3 regions of the Tistrella mobilis genome follow, and region 1 is predicted to be linked to each of the others. Evidence: riboswitches for the same ligand, from Rfam matches in the RefSeq annotation. Region 1 holds a riboswitch; each other region holds the start of a gene.
What was found. Region 1 has a riboswitch for S-adenosylmethionine ahead of metZ (O-succinylhomoserine sulfhydrylase). Riboswitches for the same ligand answer to the same signal wherever they lie in the genome.
Positions count from the first base shown of each region.

Region 2: it holds a riboswitch for S-adenosylmethionine, as region 1 does, so the genes downstream of both, metA (homoserine O-succinyltransferase) here and metZ (O-succinylhomoserine sulfhydrylase) in region 1, are expected to answer to the same signal.
Region 3: it holds a riboswitch for S-adenosylmethionine, as region 1 does, so the genes downstream of both, P7L68_RS13070 (MetQ/NlpA family ABC transporter substrate-binding protein) here and metZ (O-succinylhomoserine sulfhydrylase) in region 1, are expected to answer to the same signal.

Region 1 is NZ_CP121017.1:4,678,027-4,685,123, reverse strand. Features, by position in the region: gene P7L68_RS26735 (NADP-dependent isocitrate dehydrogenase) at 1-335, shown strand, start outside; tRNA gene P7L68_RS26730 (tRNA-Gly) at 450-524, opposite strand; gene P7L68_RS26725 (hypothetical protein) at 681-1,511, shown strand; gene P7L68_RS26720 (ABC transporter substrate-binding protein) at 1,595-2,878, shown strand; gene P7L68_RS26715 (ABC transporter permease) at 2,886-4,586, shown strand; gene P7L68_RS26710 (ATP-binding cassette domain-containing protein) at 4,583-5,233, shown strand; SAM riboswitch at 5,303-5,382, shown strand; gene metZ (O-succinylhomoserine sulfhydrylase) at 5,439-6,719, shown strand; gene apaG (Co2+/Mg2+ efflux protein ApaG) at 6,880-7,097, shown strand, end outside.
Region 2 is NZ_CP121017.1:3,850,314-3,857,410, forward strand. Features, by position in the region: gene P7L68_RS22935 (methyltransferase domain-containing protein) at 45-791, shown strand; gene P7L68_RS22940 (FkbM family methyltransferase) at 797-1,597, shown strand; gene P7L68_RS22945 (LysE family translocator) at 1,594-2,253, shown strand; gene P7L68_RS22950 (peroxiredoxin) at 2,250-2,834, shown strand; gene P7L68_RS22955 (TetR/AcrR family transcriptional regulator) at 3,077-3,661, shown strand; gene metA (homoserine O-succinyltransferase) at 3,668-4,609, opposite strand; SAM-I-IV-variant riboswitch at 4,650-4,770, opposite strand; gene putA (bifunctional proline dehydrogenase/L-glutamate gamma-semialdehyde dehydrogenase PutA) at 4,849-7,097, opposite strand, start outside.
Region 3 is NZ_CP121017.1:1,586,524-1,593,620, reverse strand. Features, by position in the region: gene P7L68_RS13080 (LeuA family protein) at 1-759, shown strand, start outside; gene P7L68_RS13075 (O-acetylhomoserine aminocarboxypropyltransferase/cysteine synthase family protein) at 1,011-2,309, shown strand; SAM riboswitch at 2,479-2,556, shown strand; gene P7L68_RS13070 (MetQ/NlpA family ABC transporter substrate-binding protein) at 2,702-3,481, shown strand; gene P7L68_RS13065 (hypothetical protein) at 3,565-4,119, opposite strand; gene P7L68_RS13060 (hypothetical protein) at 4,118-4,309, shown strand; tRNA gene P7L68_RS13055 (tRNA-Asp) at 4,337-4,413, shown strand; gene P7L68_RS13050 (class I tRNA ligase family protein) at 4,687-5,799, shown strand; gene P7L68_RS13045 (protein phosphatase CheZ) at 5,902-6,453, opposite strand; gene P7L68_RS13040 (amidohydrolase family protein) at 6,721-7,097, opposite strand, start outside.

The DNA of each region.
Region 1 (7,097 bases):
ATGTCGGCTTCGATCTGTTCTTCGAGGTGGAGAACGCCGCCCCCGCAGAACTGGGTGCCGAGATCACGGCCCTGGCCGAAGGCTCGCCCTTCCGGCTGAAGCACCTGTCCAACCGCGGCACCGCGATCTGGCCAGGGGCCGCATCGCGCACCGAACTCACCCCCCACTGGCGGGCCCGCTTCGTCCGCCGCGCCGATGCCGCAGCCGGCTTCGACGATGCCGCGGCCCTTGCCCTGATCGGCAAGGTGGGCGCGCGCCATCGCTGGATGCATGTGGAGAAGCTGCTGGTGACCGATGGCGCCGACGGCTTCAGCCGCGACCAGGGCGAGGCCTGATCCGTATCCGTGCAGGGGGCGCCGCCCCCTGCACCGCGACGTCCTGTACGGCCTCAACCGCCGCAGACGAAAACACCCCGCCAGGGCTGCCCTGGCGGGGTGTTTTTCTGAAACTGGAGCGGGCGATCGGGATCGAACCGACGACATTCAGCTTGGGAAGCTGACGTTCTACCGCTGAACTACGCCCGCGCGGTGCAGGCAAGATAGCCGGGCGCCCCGCCGCGATCAAGGCCGCAGATGCGGCCCCGGGCGCAGGATCAACGCTTTCCCTGTGGTTGACCTTCCGGCGGTTCCGGGCCTGTATGGGGCAGGAGCTGGATGACAGATGATGCAGGAGGTCCCCCGATGCCGCAGATCCGCCCCAGCCTTGCCGGTCTGGCCCTGCTGGCGCTTTCGGCCTGTGCCGGCAGCGGGCCCCGGACCTTCCTGGCCACAGAGCCGGTGCAGCCGCTGAACGGTTCGGTGATGCTGACGGGGCCTGCGGCCGAGACCGAGCTCGACTGCCGCCTGGAGATGCAGGCGACGCTGGATCCGCGGATCGGCGCGCGGGACAGCCGCAGTGACGGCCCGGTGGGTGTTGCCTATCACCCCCTGGAGGACGGCGCGGTGCGGCTGGCCGCCGCCTTCCGCAATGCCGCGGTGGGCGCACGGATGGTGCCGGCCGAGGGCCGGGTGGTCGTGCGGATGGATGATGGCGGGGATGCGGAGCCGGGGCTCCGCCCGGCCTATCTGCTGTCGGGCTATCTGGGCTTTCTGGGCGGGGCCGGCGTCTATGGCCGGCCGCTCGACCAGGGCGACGCCCTGCCGGTGCCGCCCGATCCGCCGCTGATCGCCCTGTTCCGGCAGGCGCTGGTGGCCGATCCGGCGCAAAGCGTCTATGTCCGCCGGCCCGAGGCCGCCGAACGCAGCCGGGTGGTGGCGGGCGGCATGGAGATCGACGGCCGCCCGGCGGTGATGATCCGCACCGTGTCGCATCAGATGACCGAGGGGGCGCCCGGGATCGTGCGCTCGGGCTATCTGTCGTCGGATTATGTGATGGAAGAGACCTACGACACCGCGACGGGCTTGCCGCTGCGCCAGCAGCTGGATCTTGCCATCGATGCCGTGGATGGTGCTGAGCGCACGCCTATGGTCCATCACGTCTCGACCATGACCTGCGCCCCGCCGGCCGGGTGAGACACGCGCACGTGATTTGTACCGCCGTGGATGATCCGGCATATGCTTGAGACAACCGACAGCCTGGAAGAGGATGCCGAGGGATGACGCTGTGGATGCGGATCGCAGGACGGATGGCCCTGGCGGCAGCACTGAGCTGGGGGGCATCGGCCCAGGCGGCCGGGAGCACGGCCACGGCGCCGCAGCCGGCCCCGAAGCCGCAGGGGGCACAGCTGCGGGCGCAGACCGACTGGCAGGCGGTGCTGGACGAGGCCCGCGGCCAGACCGTGCGCTTCAATGCCTGGGGCGGCGACCCGAAGATCAACGAATTCATCGAGCGCGTGGCGGCCGAGGCCGAAGGCTGCTGCGCCGTCATCGTCGAACAGGTGAAGCTCGCCGATACCGCCGAGGCGGTGGCGCGGATCAAGGCCGAGGCGGCGGCGGGGCGGAAGACCGAAGGCGGCTCGGTCGACCTCATCTGGATCAACGGCGAGAATTTCGCGGCGCTGCGCACGGCGGATCTGCTCTGGGGGCCGATGCTCGACCGGCTGCCCGATGCCCGCTTCATCGACCTGGGGGCCAATCCGGCACTTGCCCGCGACGGGTCATTGCCGGTCGACGGCTACGAGGTGCCCTGGGGGCTGTCGCAGTTCGGCCTGGTCTACGACCGGGCGGTGACGCCCGACCCGCCGCGCAGCCCCGCCGCCCTCGCCGACTGGATCGAGGCCCATCCCGGCCGCTTCACCTATCCGGCGCCGCCGGATTTCATCGGCAGTGCCTTCCTGAAGCAGATGCTGATCATGCTGCTGCCCAAGGACAAGCGCCCGGCCCTGATGCGCCCGGTGGATCCGGCCAGGGCGCCGGACCTGACCGCGCCGCTCTGGGCCTGGCTCGACCGGATCCGGCCGGCGATGTGGCGCGAAGGCCGGGCCTTCCCGCCCAATGGCCCGGCGCTGGAGCGGATGCAGGCCGATGGTGCGGTGGATCTGGGCTTTGCCTTCCATCCGGGCCAGGCGGCCTCGGCGATCGCATCGGGGCTGATGCCGGCATCCACCCGGGTGATCGGCTGGTCGGGCGGCAGCATCGCCAATGCCCATTTCGTCGCCATTCCCGCCAATGCCGATGCGAAGGCGGGTGCGATGGTCTTCGCCAACATGCTGATTTCGCCCGAGATCCAGGCCGCGAAGCTGGATCCGCTGATCTGGGGCGACATGACCGTGCTCTCGGCCGGGCGGCTGTCGGAAGAGGATCGGGCGGTGTTCCGCGACATCGATCTGGGCCCCGCCTGGCCGAGCGAAGAGGAGCTGGGCCCGGCCATCCCCGAGCCGCATCCCAGCTGGACCGACTGGCTGGAGGCCGAATGGTCGCGGCGCTATCTCGCCGGTTGAGCCGGGCGTGACCGGGCTGCCGGGCGCCGGAGACTGGCGGCCTGCGGCGCCGCCCGGGCGGTCGCGGCTGCTGGCCCTTGCCCCCTGGATCGCGGCTGCGGTGCTGGCGCCGCCGCTGGCGGGCGGGCTGGCCGGAGCCGTTGCCACGGCCCCGCTTTCCGCCTGGCGGCTGCTGGCGGCCGAACCCGGCATCGGACGCTCGATCCTGCTGTCGGTTCTGGTGGCGGTGGCGGCGACGGTCATCTCGGCAGCGCTGGCCGGGGCGATCGCGGCCCTGGTTGCGGCGCGCCCGGTACGGGCGCGGGCGACCGAACGTCTTGCCCTCGTCCTGGTGGCGGCCCCCCATGCGGCCGTGGCGGTCGGGCTCGCCTTCCTGATCGCGCCCACCGGGCTGCTGTTCCGCCTGGCGGGCGGATGGATCTATACCGCGGCCGACGGGCGGGCGCTGCCGCCCGATCTGCCGCTGCCCGGTGACAGTTGGGGGCTGTCGCTGATCGCCGGGCTGGTGGTGAAAGAGATGCCCTTCCTGCTGGCGCTGACCATCGCGGCGCAGCAACGGGTGGGCGCGCGCGCCGCACTCGATCGCGCCCGCAGTCTGGGCTGGCCGGCCGCCAGCGCCTGGTGGCGGGTGGTGGCGCCGCAGATCTGGCCGCTGCTGCGCCTGCCGGTCGCGGCGGTGGCAGTCTATGGGCTGGGCACGGTCGACATGGCGCTGGTGCTGGGTCCCAGCCTGCCACCGGTGCTGGCGGTGCGCAGCCTGTCGCTGCTGTTCGATCCCGATCCGGCCCGCGCGGCGGCCGGTGCCGCGGCCGCCCTGCTTCAGCTGGTCCTGGCGGTTGCGCTGATCCTGTCCGGGCTGGCCGCAGAACGGCTGGTGCGGCGTGGCGGGGCGGATCGGCTGACCGTCCGCCCCCGCCGGCCACTGGCGCCCTTTGCCTCCCGCCTTGCCGCCGGGCTGGGGCTGCTGGTGCTGGCGATGGCGGTGCTGGCCGTGGTGACGCTGGTCTTCTGGGCCGGGGCCGCGGTCTGGCGCTTTCCCGATCCGCTGCCCGCCGGCTGGTCGATGGCGCGCCTGACGGGCATGGCGGCCGATCTGGCGCCTGCGGCCCGGGCGAGTGCACTTTACGCCCTGCTGCCCGTGCTGATTGCGGTGCCGCTCGCCCTGCTGCTGCTGGAAAGCCAGGCCCGTTCCCCGGCCCGTGCCGTCGGCGAAGGGCCGATCTATCTGCCGCTGCTGCTGCCGCCAGCCGCCTTTCTGGCGGGCTTGCAGGGCCCGGTATTGCGCCTTGGCCTGGACGGTACAGGACTTGCGCTGGTCTGGTGCCACCTGGCGACCGTGTTCCCCTATGTCTTCCTGGCGCTTCGGGAAAGCTATCGGCGCACCGATCAGCGGCCGCGCCGGCTGGCGCGCAGCCTGGGCCGCAGTGGCTTCGGCGCCTGGACGGCGGTGATGCTGCCGCTGACCGTACGGCCGCTGGCGGTTGCGGCGGCGATCGGTTTTTCGGCCGGGGTGGCGCAGTATCTGCCCGCGGTGATGATCGGTGGCGGCCGGATCCCGCTGCTGGCGACGGAGGCGGTGGCGACGGCAGCCGGGCTGGACCGCCGGGCGGCGGCGGCCGCGGCCCTGCTGCTGGCGATGCTGCCGGCCGCTGGCTTTCTGCTGGCGAGCCTGATCCCCGACCCGGCCGGCCGAAGGCGGTGCCGATGAGCCTGGAGCTGGAAGAGGTGGCGGTGGCCATTGGCGGGCACCGGCTGATCGGGCCGCTGAATCTGGGCGTGCCGCCCGGGGTGATCGCGGCGGTGCTGGGGCCGTCGGGGATCGGAAAGTCGACCCTGCTGGCGGTGATCGCCGGCATCGCCGACCCGGTGGTGACCATGCGCGGCCGTATCCGGCTGAATGGCCGGCCGATCGACGACCTGCCGCCCGAGCGGCGCCGGGTGGGGTTGATGATGCAGGACGACCTGCTGTTCCCGCATCTGACGGTGGCCGCCAATATCGGTTTCGGCCTGCCCGCCGGGCTCGATCGGACGACGCGGCGGGACCGGATCGCCGCGGCACTGGCCGAGGCCGGGCTGGACGGGCTGGGCGGGCGGCATCCGGCGACCCTGTCGGGCGGGCAGCGGGCGCGCGTGGCGCTGATGCGCATGCTGGCGGCTGAACCGCAGGTGGTTCTGATGGACGAACCCTTTGCCCGGCTGGACCGGCCGCTGGCCGCACGCCTGAGGGCGCTGGTCTTCGACCGCCTGCGGAGGCGTGGCGTGCCGGCGCTGATCGTGACCCATGATCCCGACGAGGCCGCCGAGGCGGGCGGGCCGATCCTGCATCTCCATCCGCCGGATGGGGAATTCTCCTGACATGATCGGCACTTGACCCCCCGTGGCGGGCGGGCGTATCGTGCCTGTCGCGTCGCCGGGGCAGGGCCTGGCGACGATCGTGGGGATTTGGGCCGGCCGGCTTGCGGACCACGTTAATCACGCCGCTAAAAGGTCGGGGGCCGCGCACCGAACCCTTCACGCGCAGACCCGGCCAGAGGCCGGGTTTTTTTATGGGCCGAAGACCATGCGGGATACCGAAGACCGGACGGATGTCGACGCCGACTGTGGCGACGGATTGTGGAAGGCCACTGCTGCAGCGGCCGGAACGGAAGCCGCGGCAGAGCGCGGGCTTGCGACACGCGGGCTTGCGACACTGGCGGTACGTGCCGGGCTGGACCGCAGCCCCCATGGCGAAACCGCCGAGGCGCTGTTCCTGAATTCGGGCTATGTCTATGACGACGCCGCCCGCGCCGAGGCGCGGTTCCGCGGCGAGGAGCCGGGCTTCGTCTACAGCCGCTACGGCAACCCGACGGTGCGCACCTTCGAGACCCGCCTGGCGGCGCTGGAGGGCGCCGAAGCCTGCCGGGCAACCGCCTCGGGCATGTCGGCGGTCTGGAATGCGCTGATCTGTCAGCTCCGTGCCGGCGACCACATCGTGGCGGCCGAGGCGCTGTTCGGATCCTGCCAGTACATCCTGGCCGAACTGCTGCCGCGCTTCGGCATCACCACCAGCTTCGTGCGCGGCGCCGATCTCGACGCCTGGGCGGCGGCCGTGCGCCCCGAGACGAAGCTGTTCTTCCTGGAGACGCCGTCCAACCCGCAGCTGGAACTGATCGATCTGGCAGCGGTGGCCGAAATCGCCCATGCCCATGGCGCGAAGCTGGTGGTCGACAACGTCTTTGCAACCCCGATCCTGCAGAAGCCGATGGCGCTGGGCGCCGATGTGGTGGTCTATTCCGCAACGAAGCATATCGACGGCCAGGGCCGGGTGCTGGGCGGGGCGATCCTGGCCAGCGAGGCGTTCTGCGACGGGGCATTGCGCGACTTCCTGCGTCATACCGGCCCGACCCTCAGCGCCTTCAATGCCTGGGTGCTGCTGAAGGGGCTGGAGACGCTGCCGCTCAGGGTGCGGGAACAGACCCGCAGCGCCACCACCCTCGCCCGCCGTTTCGAAGGCCATCCCGCCCTCACCCGGCTGGTTTATCCGGGGCTTGCCTCCCATCCCGGCCATGATCTGGCCCGTAAGCAGATGTCGGGCGGCGGCACGCTGCTGGCATTCGATTTCAAGGGCGGCAAGGAGGCGGCGTTCCGCTTCCTGAACCGGCTGGAGATTGCCGACATCTCCAACAATCTGGGCGATGCCAAGACGCTGGCGACCCATCCCGCCACGACCACCCATCAGCGGCTGCCGGCCGAGGTGCGGGCGGCGGTCGGCATCGGCGACGGCCTGGTCCGGGTGTCGGTCGGGCTTGAGGATGTCGAGGATCTGGCGGCCGATCTGGCGGCGGCACTGGACGCCGCCTGAGGTTCCGACGCCCCGGAAACCGGTGTCCGGACATGCCGTCCCGACACCGGTCGGGCATCACCGCTTGCGCTCTGCCCTGGAAATCGGTTGCATGGGTCGCGATATTCCCTGTCCGGGCCTCTTCCGGGCCCGTCGATCCACGTTGCAGCAGGTAGGACCCATGGCGGCGGACCACGAATACAGCGCGACCACCCGCTCGATCATGGTGGCGGTGCGCCCGTTCTACGTCGACGACCAGTCCTCGCCCGAGGACGGGCAGTTCGTCTTCGCCTATCGCATCCGGATCGAGAACCACGGCGAGGAGACGGTGCAGCTGCGCGCCCGCCACTGGCGGATCATCGACGGGCTGGGCCGGCTGCAGGAGGTTCGCGGTGCGGG
Region 2 (7,097 bases), 830 kb from region 1:
GCCGCGCGGCCACGCCACCGGTCCGCGCCGCACGGAGACCACTGATGACCGCGATACCGGAGACATCCCGGATCGTGGAGCTGGCCGCTGGTGACGGCATCGCCGTTGCACCGGCCCGTTGGAGTTTTGCCGGCGACGTCGCCGGCAAGTTCGACGGCCATGTCTCCCGATCCGTGCCGCTTTACGACAGCGGCCATGACCTGACCGTCAGACTCTCAGACTATTTCATCCGGGCCGGATCCACGGTCTACGAGATCGGCACCTCCACCGGCACCCTGCTGCGCCGGCTGGCGGCACGCCATCGCGACCTTGCCGACACCCGCTTCATCGGACTGGATGTCGAGCCCGACATGATCGCCCATGCCCGGCAGGTCCATGGCGACATGCCGAACATGTTCTTCCAGACGGCGCGGGCCGAGAGCTACGCCTTCGAGCGCTCGGATCTGATCACCGCCCATTACACCGTGCAGTTCATCCCGCCCAAACACCGCCAGGCATTGTTCGACCGGATCTGGGATGCCCTCGACTGGGGCGGTGCCTTCATCCTGTTCGAGAAGGTGCGGGCCAATGATGCCCGTTTCCAGGATGCCTTCACCACGCTCTACAACGAATTCAAACTCGCCAATGGTTACGACCACCATGAAATCCTGGCCAAGACTTTAAGCCTGAAGGGCAAGATGGAGCCCTTCACCTCCGAGGCGAATGTCGACTTCATGCGCCGCGCCGGATTCACCGACATCATCACGGTCCAGAAATATCTCTGCTTCGAAGGGTGGCTCGCGATCAAATGAATGACATGTCCCTCTCCCTGACCAGGTTCGACGTCCGCGGCACCACCTTCACCCTGTACGACCCGGGCGATACGGTTGCGCATGAAACCTTCTCGGCGCTCGGCTATGAACCCGCGGTGGTCGATCTGCTCGACCGGATCGCGGCCGGGGTGCCGGCCGCGACCTTCTGCGATGTGGGCGCGCTGCACGGCTACTACCCCTGCCTCGTTGCCGCCCGCTATCCCGGCTGGCGGGTGGAGGCCTTCGAGCCGAACCCGCAGGCCTTCGAGGTGCTGGCCGGCAACATCCGTCGGGCCGGCCATGCCCAGGGCAATGCCCATTGCCTGGCCCTGAACGAAACCGGCGACAGCCTGCATTTCCGTGGCCGGACCATCGTCACCCCCGGCACGCCGGATGCGATCATCGTGCCCGGCCGGCGCTTCGACGATGTAGCCGCACGGCTGCCCGCCGGGCCGCTGGTGGTCAAGATCGACGTGCACGGCGCCGAGGGCGTGGTTCTGGCCGGCATGACGTCCTGTCTGGCCGGGACCCTTCCCGGAATCGACCTGCACGCCGTGCTGATCGAGGTGCATGCCCATCATCTTCTGGTCGGCGACCACGATTATGAAGGCATGCTGGGACGGCTGGAAGGCGCCGGCCTGGAGGTGTTCGAGATCCGGGATTTCCGGGACACCGACACCAGCCTGCTGGTGCCCTTGAAGGGAGAAACCCGGCGGCGCTTCGTGGATCCGGCTCTCTGGACGCAGGCCCAGATCGACCGCGAGCGGCTGATCGTGGCCGGCCGCCCCGGGATCTTCCAGCCTTGACCGCACAGCTGTTGGGGTCGGTGATGCTGCTGGCGGTGGTGCATCTCGCCGCCATGCTCTCTCCGGGGCCGACCGCGCTGATCGTGCTGCGCCATGGCGCCGAACCCCGCATGGGGCCGATGGCGCCGCTGGTCTCGGGTATCGTCGGGGCCACGGCCACCAATGTCGCGCTGATGATGGCGGGTGTGGCGGCGGTGATCGCCGCCTCGCCGGCCCTCGGCCTGGCCCTGGCCCTTGGCGGTGCCGCCTATCTGGTCTGGCTCGGCATCCGCAATCTGATGGTTGCGGTGGCCAAGATGCGGCACCGGCGCGCGGCAGGGCATGCCACGGCCCCGGCCTCGGCCCCGCCGCAGCGCCGCTCGCCGGCCGCGCTGTTTCGCGACGGCTATCTGGTCAACCTGCTGAACCCCAAGATCGCGATCTTCTATGTCAGCATCTTCTCTCAGGTCGCCACCCCCGACCTGCCGCGTGCAGCCCTTGCGGTCTTCGGCGGCCAGCTGATTCTGCAATCGGCCCTGTTCTGGTCGTGTTTTGCGATCCTCGCCCGATCGGGCGTGATCGCCCGGGCGGTCGATGCCTCCAATGGCTGGGTCGATTTCGTCTTCGGCGGCGCGCTGATCGGCTTTGCCACCACACTTGCATGGAGCGCCCTGTGACCGCCCCCTCCCCCGCCAACCAGCCCTCTTTGACCCATGTCGACTGGAGCAGCATCCCGGCGCCTGCCGATGACGGCGGCGCCGGCCATCTGGCCGATGCCCGTCTGCCGGACCTGTCCCTGCCCTCGACGGCGGGTGGCACCGTCCGTCTGGCGGATCTCTCCGGCTGGACGGTGCTCTATTTCTATCCGATGACCGGCCGGCCGGATCAGCCCCTGCCCGAAGGCTGGGACATGATCCCCGGCGCACGCGGCTGCACGCCCCAGTCCTGCGCCTTCCGGGACCATGCCGCAGAGCTGGCGGAAGCCGGCGTCTCGGCCATCTTCGGCATCTCCACCCAGGACACGGCCTGGCAACGCGAAGCGGCAGAGCGGCTGCACCTGCCCTTCCCGCTGCTGTCGGATGCCGATCTGCAGCTGACCCGGGCCCTGAACCTGCCGGTGATGGAGGTCGAGGGGCGGAGACTGATCCGCCGGCTGACCCTGATCACCCGGGACGGGCAGGTGCGCCGGGTGTTCTATCCGGTCTTCCCGCCAGACCGGAATGCGGGTGACGTGCTGGACTGGATGCGCCGGCGCTGACCCCTCCGCCGTATACCGGCGGCAGCAGAGGCGGTGGGCAGGCCAGAGACGAGGCCCGGCCAGCCCGGAAGGCGGCACGCACGCCCGGCGCCCCTGCTGCCACCACTCGCCGCATTGCCGCCCAACCTCGTCCGATTTATGATGATGATCGTCATGTTTTTTTGATGATGAAGATCATGTCCATCGTCAGGGACAGATCGCTGCATGTGCCGCCGCCGGCATCGCAAAAGAGGTTCTGAACGGTGAAGGTAACCAGGGAACAGGCGGCCGCCAACCGGGCGGCCATCGTCAAGGCTGCCGGCCGGTTGTTCCGCGAACGCGGCTTCGACGGTGTCGGCGTGGCCGAGATCATGAAGGCCGCCGGGCTCACCCATGGCGGCTTCTATGGCCATTTCGCCTCGAAGGACGCGCTTGCCGCCGAAGCCTGCGGCAAGGTCTTCGACGATACGATCGAGCGGCTGGAAACCGGGCGCGACCAGGCAGGGCAGGATCTTGGCCGCTATGCCGGGAACTATCTGTCCGAGGTGCATCGCACGCGCCGCGATGTCGGCTGCCCGATCGCCGCTCTGGCAACCGATGTTCCCCGGCAGGAGGCCGGCGTACAGGCGAGCTATGCCCAAGGTGTCGATCGGTTCATCGACACGCTGGCGGCACGCTTCCCGGCGCTTGCCGGCGGTGAAGGCGACCGCAGCCGCGCCATTCTGGTGATGTCGGCCCTGGTCGGCGGCCTTGCCCTCGCCCGCGCGACCGAGGCCAGCGATCGCGCCCTGTCGGACGAGATCCTGACCGCGGTCCGCGAGGAAATCACCAGGCTTCCCGGGAGCTGACGGTCTTCAGCGGCCGGACGGCACGTGATCCTCGATCCCGACCCGGTCCAGGTCGAAGGGCGTGGTCTGGTAGATCTCGTTGATCCAGTTGCCGACCAGCAGATGGGCATGGCCGCGCCAGAGATTGTCGGGCAGACGGCTGGGGTCGTCGCCGGGGAAGTAACCGACCGGCAGGGCGACCGGAACCTCGGCCGCGACGTCCCGGTGATATTCCTCGGCCAGCGAGACCGTGTCGTATTCCAGATGGTTGAACATGTGCAGCGCCCGGTGCGCCGGATCGTCGAGCAGGCAGAGGCCGGTCTGCTCGCTTTCGGCCAGCACGGTCATGCCGCTTGCGGCCGGCACGTCCTCGCGGCGCACCTCGGTCCAGCGCGAGACGGGCGTGGTGAAGAGATCCGGAAAACCGCGCAGCCAGGGCGAGGCCGGTGCCAGCACCCGATGGGTATAGAGCCCGAAGGCCTTGGCCGGCAGATCATATTTGGCCATGCCGTGGAAATGATGCACCGCCGCCTGCGCACCCCAGCAGATGGTCAGGTTGCGATGGACATTGGTCTGGGTCCAGTCGAGGATCCGGCGCAGCTCGTCCCAGTAGGTGACGTCTTCGAAGCGCAGCCGTTCGACCGGCGCGCCGGTGATCACGAACCCGTCGAAACGCTCGGTCGCAACTTCGGCCCAGGGCCGGTAGAAGGCCGACATATGGTCGGTTGCGGTGTGGCGCGACACGTGATCGGTAATCTTGACCAGGGTCAGCTCCAGCTGCAGCGGCGTGGAGCCGAGCAGCCGGGCAAACTGGGTCTCGGTCCGGATCTTGTTGGGCATGAGGTTGAGCAGGCCGATGCGCAGCGGACGGATATCCTGGCGGACCGCATCGGTCTCACCCATCACCATAACCCCTTCCGCTTCCAGTGTGCGGCGGGCAGGCAAATCGTCAGGAATTTTGATCGGCATCGGCGCGTCCCCACTCGGCATTTCGGGGCGGACGCGGTGGCGTGATCCGTTGAATTGCCGGCTCGGCCACATCTTCCCGATCACACGGATCACCGGGAGTGCCACCTTGCCCGGATGCGGCAGGTTGGCGTTGGGCGTCGCCCCAACTCTTGATGTGGCGCGGATCATAAGGCCATCGCCCCCGCTCCGCAATGGCCGCCATGCGCGTCCCTGCGGAGCGGGTGGCAGGGTTTGACCGTTCAGTCGCCGCCATCGGCGATGGTGGTCATCAGCCGGGTATCGCCGCCGGCCGCGGCGGTGTTGACCGACAGCACACGCTCGACGGCAAACCGATGCAGATAGCGCGGGCCCCCGGCCTTGGGGCCGGTGCCCGACAGCCCCTCGCCGCCGAAGGGCTGGGTGCCGACGACAGCGCCGATCATGCTGCGGTTGACGTAGAGATTGCCCACCCGGGCGAGCTCCGCCACGCGGCGCACCGTCCGGTCGATGCGGCTGTGCACGCCCATGGTCAGGCCATAACCATAGGCATTGATCCGCTGCACCACGGCCTCAAGATCCCGCGCCTCGTAACGCCAGACATGGAGCACCGGCCCGAAGACCTCGCGGGTCAGCCGGTCGGGGCCGTCGATCCGCCAGGCGGTCGGGGCGAGGAAGGTCCCGGCTTCGGCCCTGGCCGGCAGCGGTGCCTCGGCGATCTTGGTCTGGCCGGCCGCCTTCAGCGCCGCCAGATGGGCCTTCAGCCCGTCCAGCGCCTCGGCATCGATCACCGGCCCGACATCGGTCGCAAGCCGCATCGGGTCGCCCACCTCCATTACCGCCATGGCGCCGGCCAGCATGGTCTCGATCCGGTCGGCGACATCCTTCTGCACACACAGCAGGCGCAGCGCCGAACAGCGCTGGCCGGCAGAGCCGAAGGCCGAGGTCAGCACATCGGCCACCACCTGTTCGGGCAGCGCCGAACTGTCGACGATCATGGCGTTGAGCCCGCCGGTCTCGGCGATCAGCGGCACGATCGGCCCCTCGCGGCCCGCAAGGCCGCGGTTGATCAGCTTCGCGGTCTCGGTCGAGCCGGTAAAGGCAATGCCGGCGATCCGGTCGTCGGCGACCAGCTTCGCGCCCACCCGCGCGCCATCGCCGGGCAGCAGGGCGATCGCCCCCGCCGGCACGCCCGCCGCCAGCATGTGGCGCACGGCCCAGGCGGCGATCAGCGGCGTCTGCTCGGCGGGCTTGGCCAGCACCGCATTGCCGGCAGCCAGCGCCGCAGAGACCTGGCCCGTGAAGATCGCGAGGGGGAAGTTCCAGGGCGAGATGCAGGCAAAGACGCCGCGCCCCGAAAGCCGGATCTCGTTGCTCTCGCCCACCGGCCCGGGCAGGGTGACGGGACCGGCGAAATCGGCGCGCGCCCGGGCGGCGTAGTAGCGCAGGAAATCGATCGCCTCGCGGATCTCGGCCAGGGCATCCGGCCAGGTCTTGCCGGCCTCGCGGATCAGGATCGCGAAGGCACGATGGCGGTCGGCCCAGTAGCGATCGGCGATCGCCTCCAGCACGGTGGCGCGGGCGGGCCCACCCAGTGCATCCCAGCGTCCCCAGGCGGTCGAGGCGGCGATGATCGCCGCCTCGACCGCGGCATCATCGGCCTCGGCCACACGGCCCACCACCACCGCGCGGTCGGCGGGGTTGCGGATCTCTGCAAAGCGACCGCCGCGCTCGCGGCCGTCCACGATCGCCGATGCCTCGGCGGGCGTGGCTGCGGCAGTGGCGACGGCAGCGTCCAGCTCCATCACCACCAGCGGATCGGTCAGATCCAGCCCCTGGCTGTTCGGCCGCTCGGGGGCATAGATCGCGCCCGGCAGCGGGATCGACGGGTTGGGCCGCGAGACCCGGCCGGCCAGCTTCGTCACCGGATCGGCGACCAGATCGCCGATCGCCACGCTCTCATCGGCCAGGCGATGTACGAAAGAGGTGTTGGCGCCATTCTCCAGCAGCCGCCGGACCAGATAGGGCAGAAGGTCTTCATGTGCGCCGACCGGCGCATAGATCCGGCAGCTGACACCGCCCTTCGACGGCGCATCGCCCAGCGCCGCCTCGTAGAGCGGCTCGCCCATGCCATGAAGCCGCTGATATTCAAAGCGGCGATCATTGCCGGCCATCACGTCGATTGCCGCCACCGTATGGGCGTTATGGGTGGCAAACATCGGATAGAGCCGGTCGCGCGCCGCCAGCATCCGGCGGGCGCAGGCCAGATAGGAAACGTCGGTCGCCTCCTTGCGGGTGAAGACGGGGAAGGAACTGAGGCCGCGTTCCTGCGCCCGCTTGATCTCGGTGTCCCAATAGGCGCCCTTGACCAGACGGGTGGGGATGATGCGGCCGGTGCGCCCGGCCAGGTCCACCACATGGTCGATCACCGCATGGGCGCGCTTCTGATAGGCCTGAACCGCCAGCCCCAGCCCGTTCCAGCCGGCAAGCGCCGGATCGGCCGCGGCAGCCT
Region 3 (7,097 bases), 1.8 Mb from region 1:
GACGACATCGCCGTCGCCCCGGAAGATGCCACCCGCGGCTCCCTGCCCTACCTGGAACGCCTGCTCAAGGCCTCGGTCGAGGCGGGGGCCCGAACGGTTGCGATCCCCGATACGGTCGGCTGCGCGCTGCCGCATGAATTCGCCGCCCTGGTCCGCGCCATGCGGTCCTGGGTCGGGCCGGATGTCATCCTCTCGGCCCATTGCCACGACGATATGGGGCTGGCACTCGCCAACACGCTGGCGGCGCTGGAGGCAGGCGCCGACAGCTTCCAGGCGACGCTCTGCGGCATCGGCGAGCGGGCCGGCAATACCGCGCTCGAAGAGGCGATCGCCCAGCTGCGCCTCAACGGCCCGCGCATGGGGCTTGCGACCGATGTGGCGCTGGAGCCGGTGATCGAGGCCGCCCATGCCCTGCGCAAGATGATCCACCTGCCGCTGATGCCGACGAAGCCGCTGCTGGGCGCCGAGGCCCGTACCGTCACCGCCCCCACCCATCTCGGCTGGACACGCACCGCCGAGGCCTGGCCCGTGCGGCCGGTGACGGCGGCCCGCCCCAATGCGGTGATGGTCGGCGGCACGCCGCGCAATGCCATCACCCGCCGTCTGGCCGAGGCCGGGGTGGTGATCGACATCGACAAGATCGATGCGGTCTGCGACCGGCTCGCGGCCGATCCGACGCCCGATCGCTTCAATGATCATGGTGCGCTGGTGGCGCTGTATCGCGAGGTCGCCGACAGCGGGACCGGGCTTCCCGGCTGATCCCGTATTCGCCTGCCCGCGCAGGGCCGGCTCGCTTTCCGCCCGGTTCTCTGTCCCGCAGGGCCTCCCGGCCCCTTCTGCTCCCGGCGATCATCATCGTCGGGAGCTTTTTTCCGCCGAATTGACAAGATTTTTTTGTGTTTGAAGCCGGTTCCACAATGCGCATCGTTTATATACAGTGCGGCAACGGGCCGGCGATATCCCCCTCAAGACATGATCCGGGCCCGGCACCATCCAGGGAGCGAGACCAGATGACCCAGTACCGTCACCCCGAGACGGCCGTTCTGCATGCGGGCTATCGTGCGGACCCCACCACCGGCGCGGTGGCGGTGCCGATCTACCAGACGACCTCGTATCAGTTCGAGAGCACCGCGAAGGCTGCCAACCTGTTCGCACTGTCGGAACTGGGCAACATCTATACCCGGATCATGAACCCGACCACCGACGTGCTGGAGCAGCGCCTGGCCGCCCTTGAGGGCGGTGTGGCGGCGCTCGCCGTCTCCTCGGGTCAGGCGGCCTCGGCGCTGGCGATCCAGAATCTCGCCCAGGCGGGCGACAATGTCGTCTCGTCGACCGATCTTTACGGCGGCACCTGGAATCTGTTTGCCAACACGCTGCGCCAGCAGGGCATCGAGGTCCGCTTCGTCGATCCGTCGGACCCCGAGAATTTCCGCCGCGCCACCGACGACCGCACCCGCGCCTATTACGGCGAGACCCTGCCCAACCCGAAGCTCCGGGTGTTCCCGATCGCCGAGGTTGCCGAGATCGGCAAGTCCTTCGGCATCCCGCTGATCATCGACAACACCGCCGCCCCGATCATCGCCCGGCCGCTGGAGCATGGTGCGGCCGTGGTGGTCTATTCCACCACCAAATATATCGGCGGCCACGGCACCTCGATCGGCGGCATCATCATCGACGGCGGCACTTTCGACTGGGAGGCCTTCCCCGAGCGTCAGCCGCTGCTGAACACCCCCGATGCCAGCTATCACGGCGCGGTCTGGACCCAGGCGGTGAAGCCGCTCGGCCCCATCGCCTATATCATCAAGGCCCGCGTCACCCTGCTGCGCGACCTGGGCTGCGCCGCTTCGCCCTTCAACGCCTTCCAGACCATCCAGGGCCTGGAGACGCTGCCGCTGCGCATGCGCGAGCACAACAAGAACGCGACCCTGGTCGCCAAGTTCCTGTCCGAGCATCCGGCGGTGCTGACCGTCACCCATCCGAGCCTGGCCGAGGGTGAGGCGCGCGCCCGTGCCGACAAGTATCTGAAGGGCGGCTATGGCGCGCTGATCGGCTTCGAGATCAAGGGCGGTGCCGAAGCCGGCCGCGCCTTCATCGAGGCGCTGAAGCTGCTCTACCATGTCGCCAATATCGGCGACGCCCGCAGCCTGGCGATCCACCCCGCCACCACCACCCACAGCCAGCTGTCGGAAGAGGAACAGAAGGCCTCGGGCGTCACCCCGGGTTATGTCCGCCTCTCGATCGGCATCGAGCATGTCGACGACATCATCGCCGACATCGAACAGGCTCTGGCGGTGGCGACGGCGGCCTGATCATCTGCTCCGGGTCAATGCCGGCGACGGGCGCATGGTTGCCACCATGCGCCCGTCGTTCTTTCGCACCCCACCCCGTCGTCCCGCGACCGACCAGGCTGTCTGCACTTTTCACATGGCTGCCGTGTTGTGGAATGGCAATTGACGCGAGCTTCACGGTGTTTTAGGGTAACGCCGTCGCGCCGATTTGAGCCACAGCTTGCGGGCGCGTTACAAATGCAGCTAAAGCGGAGGGGTCGGAAACCCGCGCGACGCTGTCACGCGGGTTTTTTCGTGTTTGGTCCGGCAGGTCTCCCGCAAGGGTGAGACGGCCGGACGGGATCAGGGTTGCAGCCGCCCCCGTGGCCCGATCCGACCGACAAGATGCAGGGACACCAGTCCAGATGCGGATTCTGAAGACGTTGGGCGGCGCGGCCGCCATCCTCGGCCTCCTCGCCGCAGGCGCAGCCCAGGCCGAAGAGATCAAGATCGGCGTGACCCCCGGCCCCCATGCCCAGATCCTGGAGAAGGTGAAGCCGATCGCCGCTGCCCGGGGCCTCGATATCGAGATCATCGAGTTCAGCGATTATGTGGTGCCGAACCAGGCGCTCGCCGCGGGCGACATCCAGGCGAACTCGTTCCAGCACCAGCCCTATCTCGACAACCAGAATGCCGATCGCGGCTATGATCTGGTGTCGATCGCCAAGACGGTGGTCTTCCCGCTCGGCATCTATTCGAAGAAGATCAAGAGCCTGGCCGATCTGAAGGATGGCGATTCGGTCGGCATTCCGAACGATCCGACCAATGGCGGTCGTGCACTGCTGCTGCTGCAGGCCCAGGGCGTTCTGAAGCTGCGCGAGGGCGCGGGCCTCAAGGCCACGCCGCTCGACATCGCAGAGAACCCGAAGAACCTGCGCATCATCGAACTCGATGCCGCCCAGCTGCCGCGCTCGCTCGACGACACCGCGGCCTCTGCCGTCAACACCAACTATGCCGTCGAGGCCGGGCTCGACCCGGTGAAGGATCCGATCGCGCGGGAAGCGGCGGAATCGCCCTATGCCAATGTGATCGCGGTCCGCAAGGTCGATGCCGACGCCGCCTGGGCCAAGACCCTGGTCGAGGCCTATCACGATCAGAAGATCAAGGACTGGATCAACGACCACTACAAGGGCGCGCTCGTCGTCGCCTGGTGATCCGTCCCGCAGATCTTGAAGAACGGGCCGGCCGGGGATATCCCCGGCCGGCCCGTTTGCATGTTGGGCTGGGGCGGTCAGGCTCAGGCCATCTCGTTGCGGGCGATGCCCGCCGCCTCCCAATAGCCCTCCTCCCAGGTGATGAAGCCCTGGGTATCGGTTTCATAGGGGTTGTCGGAGACGGTCTGACCGTCCAGGAAGGCAATGAAACCTTCCTGCAACTCGCGAACCACCGGCATCCTGCGCGTCGGCGCCTCGCCACTCTCGGTCGGCGGCTCGATCGCCCCGTCGAGCCCGGCGGCCGGATCGATCACCATGCCGCTGCGGCGGGCCAGATGGGCGCGAAATTCCGGGTAGCGCATGAGGACGGTATCATCGAGGCCTTCCGGATTCTCCTTCAAGGCCTCGCGGCCGCGATCGGTGATGCCGAGCAGGCCGTCGCCCACCCGTCGGATCAATCCCGCGACCAGCAGGCGCCGGAGATCGATCACCACCCGGCGATCGAATTCGGCCCGCGCCGCCGGATCGCAAAGCTCCGCTGCCTTGGGGGCGATGCGCGCCAGATCCTGCAGCAGACGCTGCCCCACCACGTGCTTGTCGGCCGGCTGCATGGTCAGCATCCGGAGCGCGGTGAGCATGATCGTCGAACTCGGCGGGCGGACCTCGGTTTGGAAGGGCATATGTGGCGTCCTCGACTTTGGTGCTCGGACCGGCGCCGATACCGGCCCTCTTGGTTCAACATGTGGCAGCGACGCGCAATCGTCACAAGGTCGAAAAAAAGGGCTTTTCAAGCGCACGCCGACTGGCTATAAACCGCGCACCCACTGAGACACGGTGGGGCACGCGAGAGGCTACGGGGGTGTAGCTCAGTTGGTTAGAGCGCCGGCCTGTCACGCCGGAGGCCGCGGGTTCAAGTCCCGTCACTCCCGCCACTCGCTCGGGTTTTGAAAACGCCCGGTTCATCTCTGGATGAGCCGGGCGTTTTCCTTTTGCGGCATTTGCAGCGGCCCGGTACGGCCGCGTGGAAGACTTGCGACCAGTGCCGGTTTGTCTGAGGCATGAATCTCTTGACGCGCATTGGTTTTCAATTAAACAACCCTTGATGTTGACGGCTGTCGCACCCCCTCCTAACCTTGACGGATCGCGGGCATCGACCGCGCGAGAGGGCATCAACCGCGACAGGGCACAAGGGGAGAGCCGGGGCAATGACCACGGTGCTGACCGATGAACTGATTCTGTGCGCCGCACCGCCCGGCGATCGGGATATCGATGCGGCCGGCTTCGCCTCGATCTGGCTGGCGGCCGATGTCTATGCCCGCGGCCAGCGGCTGCTGGGGCGGTCGGCCCGGGTGCTGGTGGCGGCGGGTGATGCGCCGCGGCCGCGCAGCGGACAGGATGGCAGCCCGCGGGACGGCATCGAAGAGGGCGGCCGCGCGGCCGCCACGCTGCGCCGCGCCGGCATCAGGATCGACGGCGTGCTCACCTTCCAGGGCGACGGGCCGGGGGTGCTGCCGCTGCGCCGCCAGCAGGGTCGCCAGCTGGGCGACAAGCCGATGCCGGTGCGCCTGACGGTCTTTGCCGGCCGCGACGCCCTCACCGCCCGCAGCCTGATCGAGGCGGTGGCCGAGATCCAGGATCTGGGGCCGATCACCGATACCAGGATCGTGGCGCCGCCGGCGCTGACCGATCTGTCCGGGCGCAGTTTCGATCCCTCCACCGGCCGGGCGATCTTCCTGAACGATCTGCTCGACCGGGTGCCGGCCGAGGCGCTGCGCTTCTATCTGGCGCTGATGTCGGAACCCCACGATGCCCGCGAACTGTCGCTGGCCGATCTGGCCCGCACCCATAATCTGTTCCTTGTCCGCGACCTCGGCACCTCGCTCGGCGCCATTGCCAATCTGGACCCGGTGGCCGGCACCGCCCTGCCCCAGGATCGCGCCGAAGACGATCTGATCGCCGATTTCCGCGCCCGGCTGCATGCGGCACTCGATGGCCGCAGCTTCTCTCTGGCGGCACTGGCCGGCGTGGTTCTGGGGCTGAACGGGCAGATGAAGCAGGCGCGGCTCTACGGCACGCCGGAGCGGATCCCGCGGCTCGCCGGCCTGTTCCAGCTGTTTGCGCGCCCGGTGATGCCCGCCACCGCCGATGCGGTCGCAGGCTTCCTGGGCCTCGGCACCGGCTGGGGCGAGGCCTGGGCCCGGGTCGGCGGCGAGATTCCGTCCTGCAGCGCCCGTTTCGTACGCGGCGCGGCCCCCGGGTTCGAAACGGTCGACGAGGCGGATCTGGTTGCCCTGGAAAGCGGATCGGTCGCCGCCTGACCGGGCGGACACACCAGCCTGACACGAAAAACGGCGGCCGCTTCGCAGCGCCGCCGTTCGCATACCCAAAGTGTCCCTGCGTCAGCCGAACAAGCTGTTGCGTCAGTCGAACAGGCTGTCGATATCGCTCTGCGACACCCGGCTGGCGTCGTCGACCGGGCCATTGAGCAGCCGGGCATCGCCCTCGCGCTCGGCCGGCGGCGGCAGGGCCGCCACCTGATCATGGCCCACGATTTCCAGCAGCTCTTCCAGATGGGCATCGACCTGCTGAAGCACCTTGCGCACCTTGGCGATGCGCTGACCGGTCAGATCCTGGAAGCCGCAAGCCTCGTAGAGTGCGGTGATCGCCATGCCGGCATTGTCCAGCGCCGCACGGGCCTGGCTGTCAGGCGACAGCTCGGCACTCACCGCATCCAGCGCGGTTTCGATCGCTTCGATCTGCGACAGGATCGCCTCGGTCGCGGCCTCGGTGCCTTCGACCACCCCTTCCAGCGCCTGGGTGGCGGATGCCAGCGGGTCTTCGCTCGCGGCCGGATGCCTCAGCACCGCGACCGCACGCCTGATCCGATCGATGGGCGCGGCCTGCGGCATTTCCATGCCGACATCGCCCCAGTCGATATCATCGTCTGCAGGCTCGGTCTCGTCCATCGCCATCCGTGCCCGTCTCCTGGCCGTCACGTCGTCCGGCCGGGGCCGGACCACTTCCCTCGGGCGCCGTCCAGGCGCCCGAGGGCAAAGTTTAAGGCATTCACCCCGGGCGGGAAAGCATCCCTGACCGGCTTTTTCGCAGTGCGGCAGAGACATGTGCCGCGTCGCCGCTCAGAATGCAGGACGGGCGGTAAAGAATGCGTCAACGCAACCACACGTGATGCAGATATCGCAGCCGGGCGTCGACCGGCGATGTTCGGCCGCAGGGCTTGATCACTCGCCGAAGACGCGCAGGAAATTTCCGGCATAGAAGGCGGCGCGCTCTGCCTCTGTGCAACCGCCGAGCGTGGCATCGAAGGATGCGACAGGGTCCCGGCCGCCTTCGATATGCGGATAATCGGTAGAAAACGCATAGAGCCGGCTGTCGGACGCCCGGATCAACGCCCCCACATCCTCGTGGTGATAGGGCGTGAACAGACACTGGTCCAGAATCTGTTCCGAGGGCCGGCGGGCCGGCGCCCGGCCCGCGCCGCGGAAGATCTGCGCGGCCGCGCCATCCAGGCGGCGCATCATCCCGGGCACCCAGCCGCCGCCGAATTCCGCGATCAGGCACTGCAGGCCCGGATAGCGCTGCAGCACGCCGTCGAAGA